Regions from separate parts of the Buttiauxella sp. genome, predicted to be linked through region 2. Evidence: predicted binding sites of a transcription regulator. Region 2 holds the regulator's gene; each other region holds the start of a gene.
The links. Region 2 encodes Fur, which represses iron uptake genes when iron is present. Its sites were predicted from a motif close to ATAATAATGAGAACNACTATCAA; they were not measured.
Positions count from the first base shown of each region.

Region 1: a site for Fur is predicted at 3,911-3,933, ahead of gpmA (2,3-diphosphoglycerate-dependent phosphoglycerate mutase). Genes of this name have one in related genera too.
Region 3: a site for Fur is predicted at 1,321-1,343, ahead of WBL83_RS09995 (TonB-dependent siderophore receptor). Genes of this name have one in related genera too.

Region 1 covers NZ_JBAVHX010000022.1:17,255-25,626, reverse strand. The annotation lists gene galE (UDP-glucose 4-epimerase GalE) at 1-504, shown strand, start outside; gene galT (galactose-1-phosphate uridylyltransferase) at 514-1,560, shown strand; gene galK (galactokinase) at 1,564-2,712, shown strand; gene galM (galactose-1-epimerase) at 2,706-3,746, shown strand; gene gpmA (2,3-diphosphoglycerate-dependent phosphoglycerate mutase) at 3,956-4,708, shown strand; gene aroG (3-deoxy-7-phosphoheptulonate synthase AroG) at 4,772-5,824, opposite strand; gene WBL83_RS14730 (YbgS-like family protein) at 6,145-6,522, shown strand; gene zitB (CDF family zinc transporter ZitB) at 6,645-7,574, shown strand; gene pnuC (nicotinamide riboside transporter PnuC) at 7,575-8,291, opposite strand; gene nadA (quinolinate synthase NadA) at 8,334-8,372, opposite strand, start outside.
Region 2 covers NZ_JBAVHX010000009.1:238,763-247,134, reverse strand. The annotation lists gene kdpE (two-component system response regulator KdpE) at 1-396, shown strand, start outside; gene pgm (phosphoglucomutase (alpha-D-glucose-1,6-bisphosphate-dependent)) at 447-2,090, opposite strand; gene seqA (replication initiation negative regulator SeqA) at 2,116-2,661, opposite strand; gene ybfF (esterase) at 2,856-3,632, shown strand; gene ybfE (LexA regulated protein) at 3,768-4,049, shown strand; gene fldA (flavodoxin FldA) at 4,201-4,731, shown strand; gene fur (ferric iron uptake transcriptional regulator) at 5,014-5,466, shown strand; gene chiQ (ChiQ/YbfN family lipoprotein) at 5,557-5,883, opposite strand; gene chiP (chitoporin ChiP) at 5,931-7,328, opposite strand; gene glnS (glutamine--tRNA ligase) at 7,791-8,372, opposite strand, start outside.
Region 3 covers NZ_JBAVHX010000010.1:250,955-259,326, reverse strand. The annotation lists gene WBL83_RS10000 (alpha,alpha-trehalase) at 1-1,102, shown strand, start outside; gene WBL83_RS09995 (TonB-dependent siderophore receptor) at 1,441-3,618, shown strand; gene WBL83_RS09990 (amino acid permease) at 3,723-5,210, opposite strand; gene WBL83_RS09985 (beta-galactosidase subunit beta) at 5,306-5,758, opposite strand; gene ebgA (beta-galactosidase subunit alpha) at 5,769-8,372, opposite strand, start outside.

The sequences.
Region 1 (8,372 bases), on a different contig from region 2:
GTGGCGCTGCTGCGTTACTTCAACCCCGTTGGTGCACATCCATCAGGGGATATGGGTGAAGATCCACAAGGCATTCCAAACAACCTGATGCCGTATATCGCGCAAGTTGCCGTTGGACGTCGTGATTCGCTGGCCGTCTTTGGTAATGATTATCCAACCGAAGATGGAACCGGCGTGCGCGACTACATTCACGTGATGGATCTCGCCGATGGTCACGTGGCCGCGATGCAAACGCTACAAGGTAAACCTGGCGTGCATATTTACAACCTCGGTGCAGGTATTGGCAGTAGCGTGCTGGACGTCATCAACGCTTTCAGCACCGCTTGCGGAAAACCGGTCAATTATCACTTCGCCCCGCGTCGTGATGGCGATCTCCCTGCGTATTGGGCTGATGCCAACAAAGCCGACAATGAACTTAACTGGCGTGTCAGCCGGACTCTGCAAGAAATGGCAGATGATACCTGGCGCTGGCAGTCCCGCCATCCTCAAGGTTATCCAGACTAAGGAAATGTGATGGAGCAGTTTAACCCGGTGGATCATCCACATCGCCGTTTTAACCCACTGACCGGACAATGGATTCTGGTGTCCCCGCATCGCGCTAAGCGCCCATGGCAAGGGGCGCAGGAGACACCATCAAATGAAACATTACCGGCCCATGATCCGGATTGTTTCTTGTGTCCTGGAAATACGCGCGTCACTGGTGATAAAAATCCGCAATACACCGGCACATTTGTTTTTACTAACGATTTTGCTGCGTTAATGACCGACACCCCCGATGCGCCTGACAGCAGCGACCCGCTTTTGCGTTGTGAAAGCGCACGCGGCACCAGCCGGGTTATCTGTTTCTCACCGGATCACAGCAAAACTTTGCCGCAGCTTTCAGTCCCTGCACTGGAAGAAGTGGTGAAAACCTGGCAAGAACAGACTGCGGATTTAGGGAAAACCTGGCCGTGGGTGCAAGTTTTTGAGAACAAAGGTGCGGCCATGGGTTGCTCCAATCCGCATCCGCATGGCCAGGTTTGGGCCAACAGCTTCCTGCCAAATGAAGTCGCGCGTGAAGATGTGTTGCAGCGTGAGTACTTCGCGGAAATAGGTTCGCCAATGTTGGTCGACTATGTTCAACGCGAACTCAAAGACGGCAGCCGGACGGTGGTTGAAACGGAACACTGGATTGCCGTGGTGCCTTACTGGGCTGCATGGCCGTTCGAAACGCTACTGCTGCCGAAAGCCCATGTCCTGCGTATCACCGACCTGACTGCGGAGCAGAGCAGTGATTTAGCGCTCGCGCTTAAAAAACTGACCAGCCGTTACGATAACCTCTTCCAGTGCTCCTTCCCCTACTCTATGGGCTGGCACGGCGCTCCGTTTAACGGAGAGGAAAATGGTCACTGGCAGTTGCATGCTCACTTCTATCCGCCGCTGCTACGTAGCGCAACAGTGCGTAAATTTATGGTCGGCTACGAAATGCTGGCTGAAACCCAACGTGATTTAACCGCAGAGCAAGCCGCAGAACGCTTGCGTGCCGTTTCCGATATCCACTTTCGCCAATCCGGAGAATAAAAAATGAGTCTGAAAGATACTACCCAACACATCTTCGCCGAAAAATTTGGTTATCCGGCGACCCATGCGATTCAGGCTCCGGGCCGCGTTAACCTGATTGGCGAACACACTGATTACAACGATGGTTTTGTGCTGCCTTGCGCTATCGACTACCAGACAGTGATCAGTTGCGCTAAGCGTGATGACCGCATGGTGCGCGTGATTGCCGCAGATTATGACAATCAAATTGATGAGTTTTCTCTCGATAAACCGATTATGAGCCATGACACGCAGCAGTGGTCAAACTATGTGCGCGGCGTGGTTAAGCATCTACAAAATCGTGATAAAAACTTTGGCGGCGCCGATTTAGTTATCAGCGGTAACGTGCCACAAGGTGCAGGTCTTAGCTCATCGGCATCACTAGAAGTGGCTGTCGGGACGGTATTCCAGAAGTTGTATCACTTGTCACTTGATGGGTCACAAATCGCATTGAATGGCCAGGAAGCAGAAAACCAGTTCGTGGGCTGTAACTGCGGCATCATGGATCAGCTGATTTCTGCACTGGGCAAAAAAGATCATGCATTACTGATCGATTGCCGCACGCTGGGTACCAAAGCGGTTTCCATGCCAAAAGGCGTGGCCGTGGTCATCATCAACAGTAACTTCAAACGCACGCTGGTAGGCAGCGAATACAACACCCGCCGCCAGCAATGCGAAACCGGCGCGCGCTTCTTTACTCAGAAAGCGCTGCGTGACGTGGAGCTCTCCAAATTCAACGCTGTGGCACATGAATTGGATCCAATTGTCGCTAAGCGAGTGCGCCACGTTCTGACAGAAAATATCCGCACCGTTGAAGCCGCTGATGCGCTGGCAAAAGGTGATTTACAACGTATGGGCGAATTGATGGCCGAATCTCACGCCTCAATGCGTGACGATTTCGAAATCACCGTACCGCAGATTGACACCTTAGTGGACATCGTGAAAGCAACTATCGGGGATAAAGGCGGTGTGCGTATGACTGGCGGCGGTTTCGGCGGTTGTATCGTGGCGTTGATGCCTGAAGATTTGGTTCCTGCAGTGCAACAAGCGGTCGCCAAACAGTACGAAGCCAAAACTGGCATCAAAGAAACTTTCTATGTCTGTAAAGCTTCGGAGGGCGCTGGCCAATGTTAAAAGAAACGCCACAGCTCGCACCTGACGGACAGCCATTCCGCATCTCCACCCTGCGCAACAGCGCGGGGTTAGTTGTCTCGGTCATGGACTGGGGCGCTACCCTGCTGTCGTGTCGTGTACCGATGAAAGACGGAAGTGTCCGCGAAACATTGCTCGGCTGCGAAACTCCGGAAGATTACCTCATTCAGTCGGCTTATCTGGGTGCAACCGTTGGGCGCTATGCCAACAGGATTGCCAACAGCGAGTTTAGCCGCGATGGCGTCACCGTAAATGTGGCGGCGAATCAGGATGCCCATCAGTTACATGGCGGGCCTGACGGCTTCGACAAACGTCGCTGGCGTATTGTGCGTCAGAACGACCATGAAGTGCTCTACACCCTGGATTCCCAGGATGGCGATCAGGGTTATCCAGGGGAGTTACGCGCAACAGCACGCTATGCGCTCACCGAAGATAATTGCATTACCGTTGAGTTTCGCGCCAAAACCAGTAAAGCGTGCCCGGTGAATCTGACCAATCACGCCTACTTTAACCTCGACGGCAAGCAGAACGATATTCGTCAACATCGCCTGCAACTAATGGCCGATAGCTATTTGCCGGTCGACAGCGAGGGTATTCCGCAGGCCGGGCTGAAGGATGTGGAAGGCACCAGCTTTGATTTCCGCAGCGCGAAAACCATCGCTGATGATTTCCTGAGTGATAACGACCAGGCGTTGGTCAAAGGCTACGACCATGCGTTCTTGTTGCAGGCTCAGGGCGATGCCAGCCAACCGGCAGCACATCTGTGGGCAAGCGATAATAAACTGCAAATGACGGTCTTCACGACGGCTCCTGCCTTACAGTTTTACAGCGGTAATTATCTGGATGGGACGCCTGCGCGCGAGCAAGGCACCTACAGTGCTTATCAAGGTCTGGCGCTGGAAAGCGAGTTCCTGCCTGACAGCCCAAATCACCCGGAATGGCCACAACCTGATTGCTGGTTGCAGCCTGATGATGAGTATCTGAGCATTACGGAGTATGAGTTCATTCCGCTATAAGTCTCTCGCCCTCCCCCAGGGAGGGCAATTCTTATTCGAATCGCTGGATTTCCCGCCATTTAGCGACAAAAATATAACAACCATTCACATCCACCTTACACTTCGCACTCTTTTTCGCTATGTTAAACGATTACCATTGCCGCTCGCCCCTTCGCGGCAATATAATGATAATCGTTATCATTAATCGCAGGCTTATTAAGGAGTAAACTATGGCTGTTACTAAGCTGGTTCTGGTTCGTCACGGTGAAAGCCAGTGGAACAACGAAAACCGCTTCACGGGTTGGTATGACGTTGATCTGTCTGAGAAAGGTGAATCTGAGGCGAAAGCTGCAGGTAAATTGCTGAAAGACGAAGGCTACTCCTTCGACTTTGCTTACACTTCTGTGCTGAAACGTGCCATCCATACACTGTGGAACATCCTCGATGAACTGGATCAGGCCTGGCTGCCGGTTGAAAAATCATGGAAGCTCAATGAGCGCCACTACGGTGCATTGCAAGGTCTGAACAAAGCTGAAACCGCAGAAAAATACGGTGATGAGCAAGTTAAACAATGGCGTCGTGGCTTTGCGATCACGCCTCCAGAACTGGCGCGTGATGACGAACGTTTCCCGGGTCATGACCCACGTTATGCAAGCCTGACCGATAAAGAGCTGCCGGTAACTGAAAGCCTGGCACTGACTATCGATCGCGTTATCCCTTACTGGAACGAATCCATTCTGCCACGCATGAAAAGCGGCGAGCGCGTAATTGTTGCGGCTCACGGTAACTCCTTGCGTGCACTGGTTAAATTCCTTGATAACCTGAGCGAAGACGAAATTCTTGAGCTGAATATCCCAACTGGCGTGCCGTTGGTATATGAGTTCGACGAGAACTTCAAACCGCTGAAGCGCTACTATCTGGGCAATGCTGATGAAATCGCAGCAAAAGCCGCAGCGGTAGCAAACCAGGGTAAAGCGAAGTAATTTGTTAGATGTGAAAAAGGCGTGGTGAAAACCACGCCTTTTTTATTGGTGCAACGCAGGAATTTACCCGCGACGGGCTTTAACTGCTTGCGCCAGCTGGCGCAACACCACTTCAGTATCTTCCCAGCCGATACAGGCATCGGTAACACTCTTGCCGTAAACCAACGGTTCGCCGCTTTCCAGATTCTGGTTACCTTCAACAAGGTGACTTTCGATCATCACACCGGTAATGGCTTTATCGCCACTTGCGATTTGCTGGCAAACATCGGCGCTGACTTCCAGCTGCTTCTTAAACTGCTTGCTACTGTTGGCATGGCTAAAATCGATCATGACCTGTGCAGGCAGACCCGCTTTTTGCAGGTCAGTTTTAACCTGATCCACATGGGCTGCGCTGTAGTTAGGCTCTTTACCGCCACGCAGAATGATATGGCAATCGCCATTACCACTGGTGGTGACGATTGCAGAGTGACCCCATTTGGTCACAGACAAGAAGCTGTGCGGCGCGCCAGCAGCGTTGATTGCGTCAATCGCCACTTTCATGGTGCCATCAGTACCATTTTTGAACCCAACCGGACATGACAAACCGGATGCCAGTTCGCGGTGAACCTGAGATTCTGTAGTACGTGCACCAATGGCACCCCAGCTCATCAAGTCCGCCAGATACTGTGGCGTGATCATGTCTAAGAACTCACCCGCTGCAGGAAGGCCGGAGTCGTTGATATCCAACAACAATTTACGAGCAATACGCAGACCATCGTTGATTTGGAAACTGTTATCCATCTGAGGATCGTTAATCAGACCTTTCCAGCCTACCGTCGTGCGTGGTTTTTCGAAGTAAACCCGCATGACGATCTCCAGCTCGCCCTGGAGTTCTTCACGCAATGTCAGTAAACGTGCGCCATATTCTTTCGCCGCTTTGACATCGTGAATAGAGCATGGGCCGATGACCACCAGCAGACGATCATCATTTCCTTTCAGAATTTTATGAATCGCTTTGCGAGCGCCAGATACCGTTGCAGCTGCTTTTTCAGTGGCAGGGAATTTTTCGAGCAGCGCTACTGGAGGCAAAAGTTCGTTGATTTCTTTGATGCGTAAGTCGTCGTTCTGATAATTCATGATATTTCCGGGGCTGGCCTTTAGATTTAGCTTAGTTGCAATCCCTTCAATCTATCGCTTCAAGCCTGAAGTGTAAACGGGCTTTTACACTTCAGACGGAATATTCCTGGAAATGGCCTAAAAGCGGTCAATAAATGGTAAAAGCTCGGTTTGCCGCTACAATTTTTAATTGTAAACACTACAAAGTTGCAATTTAGCAAAATTGTATTCTGATTAGCATCTCTTTGTCGGTAACTATCGCCTGTTGAGATCACTTAACCAGAATAAAGCCATTGCACTGTTGGAAGAAGTTATCCAGCAATAACGACCATAACAGGAGCATCATAATGAATAAATTAACCACTCTTTTCCTGACAGCAACCCTCTCACTCGCCAGTGGTCTGGCAATTGCCGCAGATACTAGCGGTGACAATAATGGCCAGGCGAATGCCGCTGCATCGGCAGGTCAGGTAGCGCCTGATGCAAATCAGAACCTCGCGCCAAAAGGCGTTGATAATAGCAATATCAACAATAGCGGCACGATGCTTCATCCAAATGGCTCAACCAGCAGTAGCGGTATGACCAGCGACGGGATGAGCAAAGATGAGATCCATAAAAATTCGATGTGTAAAGACGGTAAATGTCCTGACACCAACAAAAAAGTTGAAACCGGTAGCGGCGATGACGTGAATACCAAAGTAGACGGTACTACACAGTAAAATCAGCGCGGTGAAAACTTAGGGGAGCTTAGGCTCTCCTTTTTTATGAGTTTTATTCAATAACTTAATCCATTTTCGTGCTTATAATTAGCGCATCGTTGTTTATCAAATAATGAGAAACTATGGCGCATTCACATCAGCATCCCTCGGGTAATTCCAACTCCAAACGGCTGTTCTGGGCATTTGCGGTCACAGCGTTATTTATGGTGGCGGAAGTCATCGGCGGCGTGATTTCAGGGTCACTTGCCTTGCTTGCAGATGCGGGGCATATGTTAACGGATGCAGCTGCGTTACTGGTCGCGTTAATGGCAGTGAGGTTTGCACGTCGTCCTCCAAATGCCCGGCATACTTTCGGCTGGCTACGTCTGACCACGCTTGCCGCATTTGTGAATGCCATTGCACTGGTGGTGATTACGATTTTGATCGTCTGGGAAGCGATAGTGCGTTTTTATCACCCGCAACCCATCGCTGGCTGGACAATGCTTGTCATTGCTTTTGCCGGGTTACTGGCGAACCTGTTTTCATTTTGGATTTTGCATCGCGGAAATGAAGAAAAAAATATCAACGTGCGGGCTGCGGCGCTGCATGTATTAGGGGATTTGTTAGGTTCAGTAGGTGCCATCGCCGCGGCGCTCATTATTCTGTGGACAGGCTGGACACCCATTGACCCGATTCTCTCCATTCTGGTTTCATGCCTGGTGCTACGCAGTGCGTGGAATTTACTTAAAGAGAGCGTTAATGAGCTGCTGGAAGGCGCGCCTAATGCCATCGATATCCCCGTTCTGCAGCGCAAGCTTATCAGAACGATTCCCGAAGTACGTAACGTGCACCACGTGCATATCTGGCTGGTCGGTGAGAAACCACTAATGACGCTGCATGTGCAGGTGATACCTCCACACGATCACGACGCCCTGCTCGCACGCATCCACCACTTTCTGAGGGATGAATATCAGATTGAACATGCGACGGTACAAATGGAGTATCAGATTTGCCACGGTCAGGACTGCGATTTAAATGAGCATGACCATCCTGGCCATGCTCATCATCACTGATTAAGAAAGTGCACGTGAGCCGCGTTCACGTGCACTGTTGATCCACATGCGGCTGCCGTTGAGCGCAATAAACGTCAGGATCAAATATTCAAGTGACATCGCGTAGACACCCTGCAATGCAAAGATAACTACGCTTATCACGTTCACGATAACCCACAACAGCCAGTTTTCGACGTATTTGCGAGTCATCAGGATCATCGCCACAATCGACAACACCATCATGCAGGAGTCCCAGAACGGGAATGCATCGGGTTGAAGCTCAGGCATCATCACATTTAACCCCAGGGCCTGCATCACGGAAACGGCCGTTCGGGTCAGGAAGGCAAACACCGGATCGATAAACACGGTCATCAAGCCAATCGCCCCTACACAAATGGCAAGCCATGCAATCGCTTTGGGCAACGGTAACCAGCGAATTTGTAGCGCTGCCTGATTCCCGCTTGTCTGCCTTGACCATGCGTACCAACCGTAAATGTTGGCGACAAAGAAAAATAGCTGGAGCAACAGGCTCGCGTAAAGCTGGATTTGGAAGAAAATAACCGCAAATAACGTGACGTTGATTAAACCGAACGCGTAATTGCTGATTTTTTCTAAACTTGCCAACCAGATACACAGTAAACCCGCCACGGTACCAATCGCTTCAATCCACGATAAATCATACCCGCCTGTCCCGATGGGTATGTGGACCAGAATGTTCTGCGTGCTAAAAAAATCCATATTCGCTCCTGAACGTAGTCCCTAAGTAGCGGGGAAAAATAGTTACGCATTACCCTTAATATTGCGTCGCAACTCGGCGGC
Region 2 (8,372 bases):
GCTGACGACTATCTCAGCAAACCGTTTGGCATTGGTGAGTTGCAGGCGCGACTGCGTGTGGTCTTACGTCGCCATGCAAGCCTTGCGCAGCCGGATCCGGTTTATCAGTTTTCAAACATCACCATTGACCTCGCCACCCGCCGCATTACCCGCGATGGCGCTGAAATCCATCTCACGCCGATCGAGTTTCGCCTGCTCGCAACGCTTTTGAATAACCACGGGAAAGTGCTGACCCAACGCCAGTTACTCAATCAGGTTTGGGGGCCAAATGCTGTGGAACACAGTCACTATTTGCGCATTTATATGGGGCATTTACGTCAGAAGCTAGAAAACGATCCGGCACGCCCGACGCATTTGTTGACCGAAACCGGGATTGGGTATCGGTTTATGTTGTAGATCCAGGATACAAAAAAGGCGCCTTGCGGCGCCCTTTTTAAATCAATTGCTTACTTCGCGTTTTTCAGCACTTCGCTGACAATTTCTACCGCTTCTTTTTCAATTTGCAGGCGATGCTCTGCACCTAAGAAACTTTCACAGTAAATCTTGTACGCATCTTCCGTACCGGAAGGACGTGCCGCAAACCAGCCGTTGTCGGTCATCACTTTCAGGCCGCCGATAGAAGCACCGTTACCCGGAGCTGCCGTTAAGCGTGCGGTAATCGGGTCGCCTGCCAGAGTGCTGGCGCTTACCATTTCCGGAGAAAGTTTAGACAAGGCGGCTTTCTGCGCAGACGTCGCGGACGCTTGCAGACGGTTGTAGCTTGGCGCACCGAAACGGGCAGCCAGTTCGTCATAATGCTGCTGCGGGTTTTTGCCGGTTACGGCAGTAATTTCCGCCGCCAGCAGGCACATGATGATGCCGTCTTTATCCGTGGACCACGGCGTGCCGTCGAAACGCAGGAACGATGCCCCTGCACTCTCTTCGCCACCAAAACCGAAGCTGCCATCGAACAAGCCATCAACAAACCATTTGAAACCGACGGGTACTTCTACCAGTTTACGGCCCAAATCATTGACGACACGGTCAATCATTGCCGATGACACCAGCGTTTTACCGACTGCCACATCTTTGCCCCACTGCGGGCGATGCTGGAACAGGTAGTTGATCGCAACGGCCAGATAATGGTTCGGGTTCATCAGGCCTGCTGGCGTGACGATACCGTGGCGGTCGTAATCCGGGTCATTGGCGAAAGCCAGGTCGAATTTGTCACGCAGTGCCAGCAAACCTTCCATCGCGCATTCAGACGAGCAATCCATACGGATAGCGCCGTCTTTATCGAGATGCATAAAGCGGAAAGTTTGATCGACATGATCGTTAACAATTGTCAGATCCAGATTGTAGTGTTTTGCGATGCGCTGCCAGTATTCGATACCGGAACCACCGAGTGGATCAACACCCAGTTTGAGGCCAGCTTTTTGGATGGCGGCCATATCGACGATATCCACCAGCCCTTCGATAAATGGCTGCACCAGATCTTGTTCTTGCACGTGGCCGCTTTTCCACGCCTGATCAAGAGAAATGCGTTTCACGTCTTTCAGGCCAGCGGCTAACAATGCGTTAGCGCGGTCTTCGACGACTTTGGTGACGTTGGTATCAGCCGGGCCACCATTTGGCGGGTTGTATTTGATACCACCATCATCAGGCGGGTTGTGCGAAGGCGTGATGACGATACCATCTGCCTGTGCGCCACCATTTTTGTTATGCGTCAGAATGGCATGCGAAATTGCAGGCGTTGGCGTGTAGCCATTTGCCTGCTGCACAATGACGTCCACACCGTTCGCAGCCAGCACTTCCAGCACCGAGATAAACGCCGGTTCGGACAACGCGTGGGTGTCTTTACCAACGTAGCACGGCCCGGTAATTCCGTTTTTTGCACGATCTTCGGCAATCGCCTGAGCAATGGCCAGAATGTGAGGTTCGTTAAAGCTATGACGTGCCGCACTCCCACGGTGACCGGAGGTTCCGAACTTCACCGCGTGTTCGCTATTCCCTACTTCTGGCTTCAGCACGTAATACTGGGCCGTCAGTTGGGCTACGTTAATCAAATCGCTCTGTTGTGCCGGTTGTCCTGCACGAGGGTGGTTAGCCATTAGCCTTTCCTTCTGACGCGAGGTGTTAGATTGTGCCGCAAACCTTTTCAATCAATTCCGCCGGGAACTGCATTGACTGCATGATGTGTTCGATCATGCTGCATTTACGGCCTGTATTGGTGTTGGTAATGACCCAGTACGGTGTGCCTGGAACATGTTTTGGTTTGGTCTGGTTGCCATTTTGCAGCAGCGTTTGCTCGTTACCTGCAAAATAGACACGCGTACGACCATGCAGCGACTCGGTCGCTTCACCAAAGGCATGTGCATCGAGGGTATACAGAGTAGAAAGCACCATCATGAAACGATTAACCGCTTTCTTTTGCTCCGCATATTCATCGGAAAGCAACAATTCACGAACCGCACGAACACGATCGCGTGATTTGTTTACGGGTTTGGCTTCCGGGGTAGCAGCAACAGATGCTGTCTGGCCGGTAGTTACTGGTGTAGCAGGAGTTTGACCGGCGCTAAATTTCAGCATGCGCCGTAAAATATCGGACGCGCTTTCACCAATGTGCTGCGTGTGGCTGGCAATGTAGCGATAGAGCTCGTCATCAACTTCAATTGTTTTCATCTTAATCCGGTGCGGTATCTTTTCTGAATTCAAGTTGTTGGAATTATAAGTACATATTCGCACAAATCCCAACCTCGGGTAGCGCCAAACTTTTGTCACACCACAAAGTCAGACTAGACTGAATGTTTGCGGCTCTGCGGCAGAATGCCGTTATGATACCCTAACCAAACGAAGTAAAAAAAAAGAACTTTGCCATGAAATTGAATGCTCGCCTGCAAACTGCGCAACAATCGACTAGTAATTCCCCCATCGTCCTGATCCACGGTCTTTTTGGTAGCCTTGATAATCTGGGCGTGCTGGCCCGCGACCTTGGGCAAGATCATGACTTGCTGCAAATTGATCTTCGCAATCATGGATTATCCCCACGCAGTCCTGAGATGAACTATGCCGCGATGGCCAAGGATGTGGTTGAAACGCTCGATGAATATGGCTTTGAGAAAGCGATAATTATCGGCCATTCCATGGGCGGAAAAGTGGCGATGGCGTTAACCGCTATTGCGCCTGAGCGTATTGATAAATTGGTGCTGATTGACATCGCGCCGGTGGATTATCAGGTTCGTCGCCATGATGAGATTTTTGCGGCTATTAATGCCGTGAGCGCCGCAGAAGTGAAAACTCGCCAGCAGGCGGCAACCGTCATGCGTGAGTACCTTAATGAAGAGGGCGTTATCCACTTCTTGCTGAAATCGTTTGCCGACGGTGAATGGAAGTTTAATGTTCCGGTTTTGTGGGAGCAGTACGAGAATATTGTCGGCTGGCAAACTATCCCGACATGGAACGAGCCCGCTCTGTTTATCCGGGGTGGCGCGTCTCCTTATGTTGACGAATCGCACCGCGAAACCCTGCTTGCACAGTTTCCGCAAGCTCGCGCTCATGTGGTTGCCGGTGCAGGACACTGGGTTCATGCCGAAAAACCTGATGCTGTTTTGCGCGCAATCCATCGTTTTATCGATCCAACAGCGGCAAACTGATTAAAAACAGACCGACTGGCCATTAGATACGGCTAACGCGTTGGCGCGCAAGCCATGCTGATGTATGATTGCGCGCTAAAATGCGCCAGAGCACCCCGCTCCGTGCCACCTGAATTCCCTGTCAGTAGTTTAATCATGGCAAAAGAACAAACGGACCGTACTACATTAGATCTGTTCGCGGACGAGCGTCGCCCCGGGCGACCAAAAACCAATCCGCTGACGCGTGATGAGCAATTGCGTATCAACAAACGCAACCAGCTCAAGCGCGACAAAGTACGCGGCCTGAAGCGAGTGGAGTTGAAGCTCAATAACGATGCAGTTGATGCACTTAATCATCTGGCTGAAGCACGCAATATCAGTCGTAGTGAGTTGATTGAAGAGATTCTTCTCGCGCAACTGAAGCAGCATCTCAGTTAGTTTTAATGCTGTTGCCCGGCTGACGATGTTGCAGTCTGTGCACATCAGGGTGATAGCAGTTTCCGCCCCGCAATGTGTTCTGCTATGATTGCCCTATCTGTGGCCAAATAGCAGCCACCATACCATTAAGTTTCAAGAGGTTATTTTACTCATGGCAATCGTAGGCATTTTTTTCGGCAGCGACACTGGTAACACCGAAAATATCGCGAAGATGATTCAAAAACAGCTCGGTAAAGACGTTGCTGAGGTGCATGACATTGCTAAGAGCAGCAAAGAAGACCTGGAAGGCTTCGATATTCTGCTTCTCGGCATTCCAACGTGGTATTACGGTGAAGCGCAATGCGACTGGGATGATTTCTTCCCGACTCTGGAAGAAGTTGATTTCAATGGCAAACTGGTAGCCCTGTTCGGCTGTGGCGACCAGGAAGACTACGCAGAATACTTCTGTGACGCATTAGGCACTATCCGCGACATTATTGAGCCGCGCGGTGCTGCAATTGTGGGTCACTGGCCAACTGCTGGCTACCATTTTGAGGCGTCTAAGGGTCTTGCTGATGACGATCACTTTGTGGGTCTGGCTATCGATGAAGACCGTCAACCTGAACTGACTGCACAACGTGTGCAACAGTGGGTAAAACAGGTTTCTGAAGAACTGAACCTGGCTGATATCCTCAACGCTTGATGCTACATGTGACGCAACCATTGGGTTGCGTCACATTGATAGATTATTCCGATTAAAATAATCGCTACAAATTTTTAACTTTTCAGTTTGTCCCTGTACAATGACCTCCTGACTAAATAGCTAACAAGGCAAATAAATCGCGACTCAGACGCCATTTTTTAGCTTGATTATGCATAATACTTGCGGTTTCCATTTAGAATTGGCAGTTCTATAATGAGACGCATTCATCTTAACGCTCACCCTGAGTCCGAGCGATCCGTTAAGCAACAGGACAATTTCCGCATGACTGACAATAATACCGCATTGAAGAAGGCCGGCCTGAAAGTCACGCTTCCGCGATTAAAAATCCTTGAAGTGTTGCAGGGTCCGGTGAACCACCATGTCAGTGCGGAAGACTTATATAAACGTCTGATTGATATGGGCGAAGAGATTGGTCTCGCCACAGTTTATCGTGTACTAAACCAGTTTGATGATGCAGGCATTGTCACTCGTCATAACTTCGAAGGCGGCAAATCCGTATTCGAGCTGACACAGCAGCATCACCACGACCATCTGATTTGCCTGGATTGCGGCAAAGTTATTGAATTCAGCGATGATTCAATCGAATCTCGTCAGCGTGAAATCGCATCACGCCATGGTATTCGTCTGACCAACCACAGCCTGTATCTGTATGGTCACTGCGCTGAAGGTGATTGCCGTACCGACGAAAATGCACACGAAATCAGCGAAAAATAATCCGCACATTTGGCCACGCTAACCTGGTGGTCAGATATAAAAAAACCGGTGAAGAAACTCACCGGTTTTTTTATTGGCTGAATTCGACCATTACTTATTGTTAGCGCGAATCTCTTGCCAGATTTTATCGCATTTCGCTTTGACGGCCTGGTCATTACCGGTGCGCGTTGCCTGGATGCAATTCTGGTAATCCAGGGTGCGAACGGTCTCTTTCTGTGCGAACTCGTGGTGTTCTTTCTCCTGAGCCAACACATTCAGCACGCTCTGACAGGCCTGAATTTTATCCGGATTCCCTTCAGCGGTATTGATACAGGCGCTATAAGCCTGTTTTAGTTTTGAATCTTCTGGTGCCGCTTTTGGCTGTGCGCAGGCGCTCAAACCTAGAGCCATCAATGTGACCAAAATGATTTTTTTCATGCTCGATATCCTTAACAAAACCGGGCGTGTTACCGCCCGGAATCAAATCAGAAAATAGTGAACGGTGCGATGACGATAAATTTCACGTCATACTCATCCTGGAAGATGTTGCCGTAACCACCGCCCCAGCTTGGGATATCGGAGTGGTTGTCGTACTGAGTGAAGTGCAGTTTGAAGAGCGTACCTTTCGCACGGCCATCCTGAATGGTGTACAACGCATCAAGGCTGTACGCAGATTCTTTCAGGCGGCTGTCGGCATCGTAGTAACCGTCAGTCGTTGGTTTAGAGCTTGGTTTAGCATCCCATGCATAAACATAAGATGCCCCTACCGCCCAGCCAGCAAGATCCCAGTTGCTCAGGTCATACATGGCACCGGCGAAGACTGCTTTCTCGCCGTTGGCGTTGAAGTCAGAACGGTTGTCCCACCACACATCAAGACGACCGTTTGAGGATGCGTAAGTTGGGGTCATACGTTGCAGGAAGTAACCCTGCTGTCCATCTGCTTTAACCATGGTTCCTTCAAGACGCAGGTCAACCTGACCCACTTTGTAGCCGAAGGTCAGTGCTTGTAACCACGCTGTGCCGTCATAAAGATCGTTGACGCTGCCGTCAGAGACTTTATCGCGTGAACCGTAGAACTGGTAGCTGGTACTCAGTGGGCTACCAGCAATATCAAATTTGTAGCTCGCTTTAGTGAAGTACTGGTCGATATACCCTTCCGCCTGACCGAATGCCGCTTCGAGGATCAGATCATTTTTGAAGTCATATTTCGCGCCCAGTGAGTGCAGATAATCGACGTTGGTGTTCTTATCATTCTGATAGAACTTGTCCATTTCCAGATGCCATGGCGCTTTGTACTCGTTGGTCCACATGTACGAGAAGCTCAGAGCACCGGAATCGCCATAATCAAAGTTTGCACCGGCTTCAGCACCCTGATACGTACCAGGCATGAAGCTCCAGTGTGGTGCTAGCAGAGATTGTCCCGTTGGCTGAATGTAACCAGCGCGAGCCCAGACAGGGCCGTATTTGAATTTAGCTGCAGCTTTATAAAGACTAATCCCACTCTTATCGCCGGAATAATCTTCATCGTAAGCTTTATTCGAAGAGGAAAATGCGATTTCGTTAGGGTGGCCGCTGTTGCCATTTTCTGCCATTTCAATAGCAGTAAAGGCTGCGACATCCAGACCAAACATGTCTGCGGCATAACCAGACTGGAAGTCCAGGTTTGCGTTCCAGGTTGCGTGCGCAAGGTTCGTTTCGTATTTATTGGTGTTGACGTCTTTACGGTCACGCTCACGCTGCCAGTAATAAACACCACCGGTCAGAGTTGAGTCATCAATAAAACCTGCTGCACTTGCCTGAGGGATGACAATCAGTCCTGAAAGAGCCGTGACACCAGCGATTGCAAGCGCCAGCGCACTACGTTTGCCACTAAACGTACGCATATAATATTCCTCTTTGACGTATAAATAGTCGCTGGACGTTAAAAGACGTCACATCGCGAAAAAAAGTAAAAATGCCTAACGGCTAAAGCGGTTATCAATATTTTCCCGCATTACTGCTCCCCACAAGACTATTTTTCGCGACGCGAATTATCAATGCTTTTGTAAGAGTTCATTCCGATATTATGACAGAGAGCACATAATTTATGAGCATTTGTAACAAATGGCAGGCAAAGTTGTTTGTGCTGATAATGACGACTATTTTTACACAAAGCTCTATATGAGAGCGCTCACATAATTAAATGAAGAATTTATTATGCTCTCAGGTTGACCAAAAGAAAGAATACAGGACGGGCGCTAAATAGCATTAATTCGCATCGCGAATATGATGAAAGGGATTAACAGATAATGATCAGGCGAAAAAAAACGCCGCTGATAGCGGCGTTTATATAAGACGATTTTTTGTTATTCGCCTATTTTAGCCCAGGTGTCACGCAAGCCAACGGTACGGTTAAATACCAGTTTTTCAGCAGTTGCATAACGGCTATCGAGGCAGAAATAACCTTCACGCTCGAACTGATACGCTTTACCTTTTTCCGCATTTTGCAGACTCGGTTCCACGAAACCTTGCTTAATAACCAGAGACTCTAGGTTAATCGTGGCAAAGAAATCTTCCGCGCTACCAGGGTTCGCTACGCTGAACAGACGGTCATAAAGACGAATCTCAACAGGTAAAGCGTGTTCTGCGCTAACCCAATGAATAACGCCTTTCACTTTACGGCCATCAGCTGGGTCTTTGCTTAAGGTTTCCGGATCGTAGGAGCAATGCAGCACGGTGATATTCCCGGCTTCATCTTTCTCAACGCGGTCGGCTTTAATCACATAAGCATTACGCAGACGCACTTCTTTGCCGAGCACCAGACGCTTGTACTGTTTATTCGCTTCTTCGCGGAAATCAGCACGATCGATATATATCTCACGGCTGAACGGTACCTGACGGCTACCCATCTCTGGCTTGTTCGGATGGTTCGGCATGGTCACCATTTC
Region 3 (8,372 bases), on a different contig from region 2:
CCGCAGCTATTATTTGAGCCGTTCTCAGCCACCGTTCTTTGCCTTTATGGTCGAACTGCTGGCCAGCCACAAGGGCGACGAAACCTACACCACCTATTTACCGCAGCTAAAACAAGAGTATGCCTGGTGGATGCAAGGCAGCGAGGCGCTGGAAGCGGGTGCTGAAACTGAGCGGGTAGTGAAACTCAAAGATGGCTCGGTGTTAAACCGGTACTGGGATGACCGTGACACGCCACGCACCGAATCGTATCTGGATGACGTGACCACCGCGAAGAACAATCCTAATCGCCCGGCGACTGAAATTTACCGCGACCTACGAGCGGCAGCGGCATCGGGCTGGGACTTTAGTTCGCGCTGGATGGATAACCCCGAGCAACTGGGCTCGATTCGTACCACCTCTATCGTGCCCGTCGATTTAAACGCCCTGCTGTTCCAGATGGAAAAAACCCTGGCACACGCCAGCACTGTGGCAAAAGACAGCGCTGCGGCCACGCAATATCAGCACCTGGCGGATGCCCGTCAAAAAGCCATGGAAAAATACCTGTGGAACGATAAGCAGGGCTTCTATGCGGATTACGATCTGAAAACTCATGCCGCGCGTTCGCAGCTGACTGCTGCGGCACTGTTCCCACTTTATGTGCATGCCGCGTCCAACGATCGTGCGGAGAAAATGGCGACCATCACGCGCTCTCAATTGCTGAAAGCGGGAGGGCTTGCCACCACCAACCTGAAAACGGGCCAGCAGTGGGATGCCCCGAATGGCTGGGCACCGCTACAGTGGGTAGCAACCGAAGGCCTGCAAAATTACGGGCATAAGGATCTGGCGATGGAAGTATCCTGGCGCTTCCTGACCAACGTGCAGCAAACCTATAACCGCGAGCAAAAACTGGTGGAGAAATATGACGTTTCCACCACCGGTACTGGCGGTGGCGGCGGGGAATATCCGCTACAGGATGGGTTCGGCTGGACGAACGGCGTCACATTGAAAATGCTCGATATGCTGTGTGCTAAAGAGAAACCGTGTGATTCCGCTCCGGATAAATTGCCTTCTGCCACTCCAGGGCCGGTTAAAGATACCTCCACTAAAACTGCATCTCAGTAAATCCTGTTGCCCTCCTCTCCTGAATTGGGAGAGGTTGGGTACGTTTTTATTCGTTACACTTTGAAATAAAATCCCCAACAGTCTCAAATAGTTACACATCAAATTTGTCGTTGCCCATAACGCTTTATCTGAAGAAATCCCCTTCCCTGAGTTAAAAACAATAGCCTTTTCATGGGCTTTCAGCGTACCCCTGCCAAAATTTGCACTTGAATCATCAAATAATAACGATAATAATTCGCATTCTAATAACGCAGTGGTATCACCTGTATTGACATTTACGTTGCTGACAAAGATCGGCAGTCCAGGTGATTAAAATAAGAACTCCTCGGGAAAACTCAATGAAACTGGCATTTACAGTAAAGCGTTCGGCTTTACTCTGCGCGCTTGCACTCGCGGCACCGGCTTATGCACTGGCAGAAGACACCGTTGTCGTCACCGCCAAACCCTCTCAATCGTCCACCAGCCAAACTGAAGGTTACAGCGCAACGGTCAGCCGTGGAGCGACTAAAACCGATGAGCCACTGATCACCACTGGCCAGTCGATTTCCGTCGTGACCCGCCAGCAAATCGAAGACCAGGGCGCATTGACCGTCAACAGCGCGCTGAACTACACACCGGGTGTGTTTACTGGCTTTGCGGGTGGCGCAACACGTTATGACACCGTGGCCCTGCGCGGCTTCCACGGCGGTGACGTCAATAACACCTTCCTCGATGGCCTGCGCCTGATGAGCGACGGCGGCAGCTACAACGTGATTCAGGTTGATCCCTGGTTCCTTGAGCGCATAGACGTCATCAAAGGACCCTCTTCAGCACTTTACGGCCAGACCATTCCTGGCGGCCTGGTGATGGAAACCTCCAAGCGCCCACAGTTTGTTAAAGAAGGCCATGTCCGTGCGATGTACGGGACAGACAATACCAACGGCACCGCATTTGATTACACCGATGCGATTAACGACGAGTGGGCGTATCGCATTACTGGTTTAACCAAAAACAGCGACACTCAGTACGAGAAAACCCGCGACGAACGTTATGCAATCTCCCCGTCCCTGCTGTGGCAGCCGGGTGATAATACCTCGTTGGTGCTGCGTGCTTATCTGGAGAAAGATCCGTCAGGCGGATTCCACGGCTCTGTTCCGGCTGATGGCAGTATCTACTCTTCTACCGGGCGCAAAATCAGCACCGGTTTCTCGGACGTAGAGCCTGGCAATGACGAATTCAAACGCCACGAGCAAATTTACAGCTACGAATTTGCCCACAGCTTTAACGACGTCTGGGCGTTCCGCTCGAACGCCAGCTATACCCACTCGAACGTGAGCCTGAAACAGGCTTATCAGATTGGTTGGGCGGATGTGGCGCACGACGAACTGATGCGTTATTACAGCGGTGAAACCTCATCTCTCGACGCTTACGCCATCGATAACCAACTGGAAGCGGATTTTGCGACCGGCGATCTGGACCACAAAGTGGTGCTCGGTGGTGAATTCCACAAATTCACCAACAATTTGTCCGACGACTCGGCGTACACCACTAACCTCAACCCGTGGACGGGTGAGTCTGGCGGCCCTGGCGGTTTCTATTATTACGATCCGCGTGATCCGACCTACGCCACTATCAACCAGGGTCTGCTGACCAAAGCCGGTAAACGCCAGTACGAACAATCGGGTGTTTATCTGCAAGATGATATGCAGTGGGATCAATGGCATATGACACTGTCTGGCCGTTACGACCATATCGTCACCAAGAGCCATATCGTAGCCGACGCTGTGGATAGCGAAGTCACCGATAACCGCACCGATGACCACTTCAGTGGCCGTGCATCTGTGTTGTACGCATTCACCAACGGTATTTCTCCGTACATCAGCTACAGCCAGGCGATTACGCCGCAGGTTCTGCCGGATGCCGAAGGCAAATTGCTGAAACCGACTACCGCAGAACAGTATGAAGCCGGGATGAAATACCAGCCGGTCGGTACCGCGGATATGTACACCGTTGCGCTGTATGACCTGACGCAGAAAGATGTGGGCAACCGCGTGGTGCAAGGCAGTTACTATGAGCCTGCCGGTAAAGTGCATTCTCAGGGTGTTGAGCTGGAAGCGCGTTCTCAGTGGAACTCCCGTTTCTCAACTATTGCTGGGTACACTTACAACAAAGTACGCTTTAAAGATGCTATCGACGGTAACGATGGCAACACGCCATACGTCACGCCTGACCAGATGGCAAGCCTGTGGGGAATGTTCAAGGCCGACTTCGGTATTAGCCTGGGTTCGGGTATCCGTTATATCGGCAAGCAATGGGCGGATAATGAAAACACCCTGCGCGTGCCGTCTGTCACGCTGCTTGATGCGATGGTGCGTGCGGATATGGGCGCGTGGACTCCTTCGCTGAAAGGGGCTTTCGTGCAAGTTAACGCCACTAACCTGACGGGCCGTGATTACGTTGCGGGTTGTTATGGCACGGGTTATTGCTACTGGGGCGCGGAGCGTTCTGTGATTGCCACCGTAGGATATGATTTTTAATCTGTAAGTGGGGTGTCGGATGGCGCTTGCGCTTATCCGACATACCCAACCTTTAAGCTGTTGTAGAGCGGATAAGCGCAAGCGTCATCCGCCATTCATTTGACCTACAAAGTCACTTGTCTCACCTCAACGGTCTTTTCGCCACCCTGCTGTTGTTCCAGAACGATTTGCGCCAGTGGCGTATCCGCTTCATAACGCTCTTTCGCATCCAGCGTTTTCTCGTACTTATTGTATTTCCACCACGCATAGCCGAGGAAGATAACCAGCCCGCCAACGTTATAAAACACGATGGTCATAATGCTGGCTCCGGTCGGGAAGGTAGAAGCAATAAACCCGATGGTGAAAATCACAATCAGCACGCTGACAATGGCGATGCCCTGCATCCGTGATCCCATCCGGAAATCGCGGGTTACTGCGTCGTATTTCAGGCGCAGGTTCAGGTAAGCCAACATGATAAACAGCGGTGGTAACATCGACGCTGCGGCTGTCATGTTAATCAGGGTGTTCATCAACTCCTGCACGTTACCCGAACCAATGGTTGGGATAAGCATCAATGGGATCACTATCAGGAACTGGATCCATGCCGCACGAGTTGGTACCCCGTGCTGGTTAAGGCGCACGGTTTTCTCACCAAAGATACCTTTCGGGATCTCGGTAAAGAAGATTTTGACCGGTGCCGCAGTCCACATCAGCAAAGAGCCAAACATCGCAGTGAAAGAGACAATGCCGACAAAGCGATTCATTAGCACCGTTGGTAAACCAAAGTGTTCCGCCAGCCCGCCAAAGACCTGAACTGTACCGCCGGTGTAGTGCAAATCAGCCTGGTGAACAAAGACGTTGATCAGCAGTGATGAAACGGTATACAGCACGCCGATAAACAGTCCCGACAGAATGATGACTTTTACAAACGCTTTGCTGCCGCCTTTGACATCGTTGACGTACACCGCAACCGACTCAGCGCCACCCGCCGCCTGGAAAATCCAGGCAATAATGCCGAGGAACGCCCAACTGAATTGCGGAGTAATCGCCTGCACGTTAATCGGGTCTGCCGGTTCAACACCGCCCACAACCGCGGCACCCGCCAGAATGATGTAGGAGAAAGTGAGTAATAACATCAGCGTCGAGGTCACTGACGTCATCGGCCCGAGCAGTTTCGCGCCGTGGTTGGAAATCCAGGTCGAGAACGCGAACAGTACAATACTGATAATGGCCGTGGTTAATGGCGTGAAAATATAGTCATAACCGAGGAAGGCGTACGACGCGTAGGCAATAACCCTCGGCAATAACGAGGTGAAGAAAAACAGATTCACAAACCAATAGGTGTAGGCGGTGATAAATGCCCAACGCCCCCCTAATGCGCTTTTTACCCAGGCATATACCCCGGCTTCTGAATTACGGTTAAGCGAAACGAATTCCGCAATGATTAAACAGAACGGGATAAAGTAAATAAGCGTAGCCACCAGGAAAACCGGTGCCGATGCGATGCCAAGCTGAACGTTATTATTAATGACGTTATTGAAGCTAAAAACTGCCGCAAATGTCATTGCCAGTAATCCAAACTTGCCAATGGTATTTCTACTAGTTGAAGCCATACAAACTCCACATTGTGTAGGGTATTTTTTTATCTATGTTTTTCCAGGTCGGATAAGCGCAAGCGCCATCCGACACCGGGCAGGCGTACAACACTTTATTTATTAAGGAAATACGTTTCTTCGATTGTCACTTTTAGAATCACTTTCCTGACGTCTTTCGGGTGCGAGAACCGGTGTGCTTCGTGGTTTTCGCAGATGATGACGTTTCCCGGCTTAAGCTGATGTTTAACGCCCTGCCCGCTGAAAAATTCCCGGTCGCTTTCATCGCGATAAGCCATTTCTGGGGTTAAGGTATTTTTAGCGGCAACGTCAACCTGCTCTTCACCGGCAAGGTAATAATGCACATCGAAATAACGACGATGTCCTTCGAATAATTCCGTCCTTTCGGCTTCGCCTTCTGCAAGGCGATATACCAGCGAATCACCAATGGAATAAAAAATATTCGGCTGGATATTATTCAGGTTATTGATCGCTTCCATGCAGCGTTGCCATTTCTTTCCCGCATGATAAATGCGCTTAAAATCTTCTAAGGTGTTTAAAATAATCATGACCGGTACCTCAACAAGAATGCGCGCATGCAGAACGCGGCTGGAAATCATAATTTGCCAGAGATGAAGCCGCTTGCCCCGGACGTAACGGCACCATGGTGAAGCCGTAGCTAAACGGTTTGAGATACACCCGGAACGAATCCAGCACTTCTGACCCCCAGGAGTTGGAACCCAGGCCGAGGATTTGGTCATCAAGATTCAGCGTCAGGTAATCACTTTCTTCAAGCTCATTAATGTGTTGCGCCTGTTGCAGCATTTCGGCGCTGTACGGCCAGACACTGAAGTTGATCGGTTTACGCGGCTGAATGAAAAGACCATTCCCCTTTTCGTCCTCAACGGTTAGCCAGCGTACCTGCTGACGGTTGCCGTTATCTTGCGGGAACGGGTAATTCTCAAACAAGCTGTCGACAGACTGGCGATAACGGCCAATCAGATTGCTCTGGCAGCTATCGCCGTAGTTTTCACCCGGCCCACGGCCATAAAATTCCACCTGGCTGAAACGTTTGCTGATACCAAAATCGAGGCCGATCTTTGGAATGATTGCCTGATAATTTCCGTAAGGCGTGCCCGACAGTTCAAGGGAGACATGACCCGCTGGGGTAATTCGCCACTGGTAAGTGCAGCGCATACCAAAATCGAAAACAGGCGGTGCCATCACGGTATCCACTTCGATGACCAGATCATTTCCGTGCGCGGTTTGTCGCATAGCGCGGAAATGCTGCTGCATCAGGTGAATGTGATACGGCTGCCATAGCCCTTCAAATTCCTGCTTATGGTTATCAATGGTCGGCTTAAAGAATGTGAGATGCGGCGCGCGACCGACGATCTCTTCGCCATTCACCCGCCATGAAGTCAGCTCGCCACTCAGACGGCAGAAGGTCAGAGAAAAATCGTTGCCACTGACGACTTGCTGGTGCCCGCGTGTTTCGCTGTGCAGCGGCGAGGAATGTTCAACTGGCGGCACATCACGCGCTGTCGCCGCCTGACGCAGAATTTGATAGTGACCTAGCGGATGCATCGCCTCGCTATAAGGCGTGGCCTGGCGTTTGAAGACATCGACATTAATAAATACTTCACCCGCAGGTAGCGATGGCGGGTTCAGGCGCAGTTCTTCTTTTTCACCCGGTTGCAAACAAGGTGCCGCCAGGGTTTGTTGCGCGAGGATCTCGCCATCGACCTGATACGTGACGCGTAATTCGATATCGTTCAGGGCGCTGAACCAGTAACGGTTCTCCACCAGCAAAACATCGTTCAACTCAGTCTGATGAACCGCAACCGGACACAAAACCTGCTTATATTCGCGAAGCCCTGGGCCTGGGCGCTGATCCGGGTAAATCAGCCCATCCATGCAGAAGTTATAGTTGTTTGGGAAGTCGCCATAATCGCCACCATATTGATAACGCTCGCGCCCCTGCTCGTCGTGCACCAGCAAACCATGGTCGCACCATTCCCAAATGTAATGCCCTTGCAGACTTTTATGTTGATTGAATACCGCCTGATACTCCGCAAGCCCGCCGGGTCCATTCCCCATCGCATGGGCGTATTCGCACAGGATGCGCGGTTTTGGGTGCGGATATTCACCAAAGGCATTCATCATTGAAACGCGTGAATACATGGTGCTGATAACGTCGACCACTTCCGCATCACGATCTTCTTCGTAATGCACCAGGCGGGTGGGGTCGAGCGCTTTACAGCGCGCGGTCATGGCGCGGATGTTGCAGCCGTAACCGGATTCATTGCCCAGCGACCAGATGATGATCGACGGATGGTTTTTCTGTGCCAGAACATGGCGTTCAATGCGTTCGACGTACGCCTTCTCCCAAGCCGGATCGTCGGTGATGCGGCTGATATCGCCGACGTTGGCAAATCCATGACTTTCCAGGTCCGTTTCTGCCATCACAAATAAACCGTACTGGTCACAAAGCGCGTAAAAACGCGGATCGTTTGGATAGTGGGCAGTGCGAACCGAGTTAATGTTGTGCTGCTTCATCAGAATGATATCGCGCTCAGCACGCGCCATATCTATGGCTCGGCCTTTTTGATGGTCATGATCGTGGCGGTTGACGCCATGCAGTTTGAGGTAGCGACCATTCACATAAAACAGCCCATCGCGAACGACGATATCGCGGAATCCAACCTGCTGCGGTACCACTTCTACGATGTCGCCATGGTTATCGCGAAGCGTGATGAGCAACAAATAGAGATTCGGATGCTCTGCGTTCCACTGCTTAGGTTGTTTCACCGGCATCACAAACTGGCATTGCGAATCGCTGTGGACAGACAGCGCAGCGTGTTGCTGTTGAGCGACGCAGGTTTCGCCATCAAATAACTGAGCCAGCAATTGATAGCCTTCGGCAGGTGTCGTCGTCAGGTTGCGTAACTCGCAGGAAAGCTGAAGTTCGGCGTCAAAGTAGTTTTCATCAAACTCAGTCACCACTGTGACATCATGAAGATGCACTTGAGGCTGACCAGTCAGGTAAACGTCGCGGAAAATCCCTGCCATCCACCACATATCCTGATCTTCAATATAAGTGGAATCGGCCCATTGCATAACTCGCACGCAGAGCAGGTTCTCACCCGCTTGCACGTAAGGGCTGATGTCGAATTCAGCGCT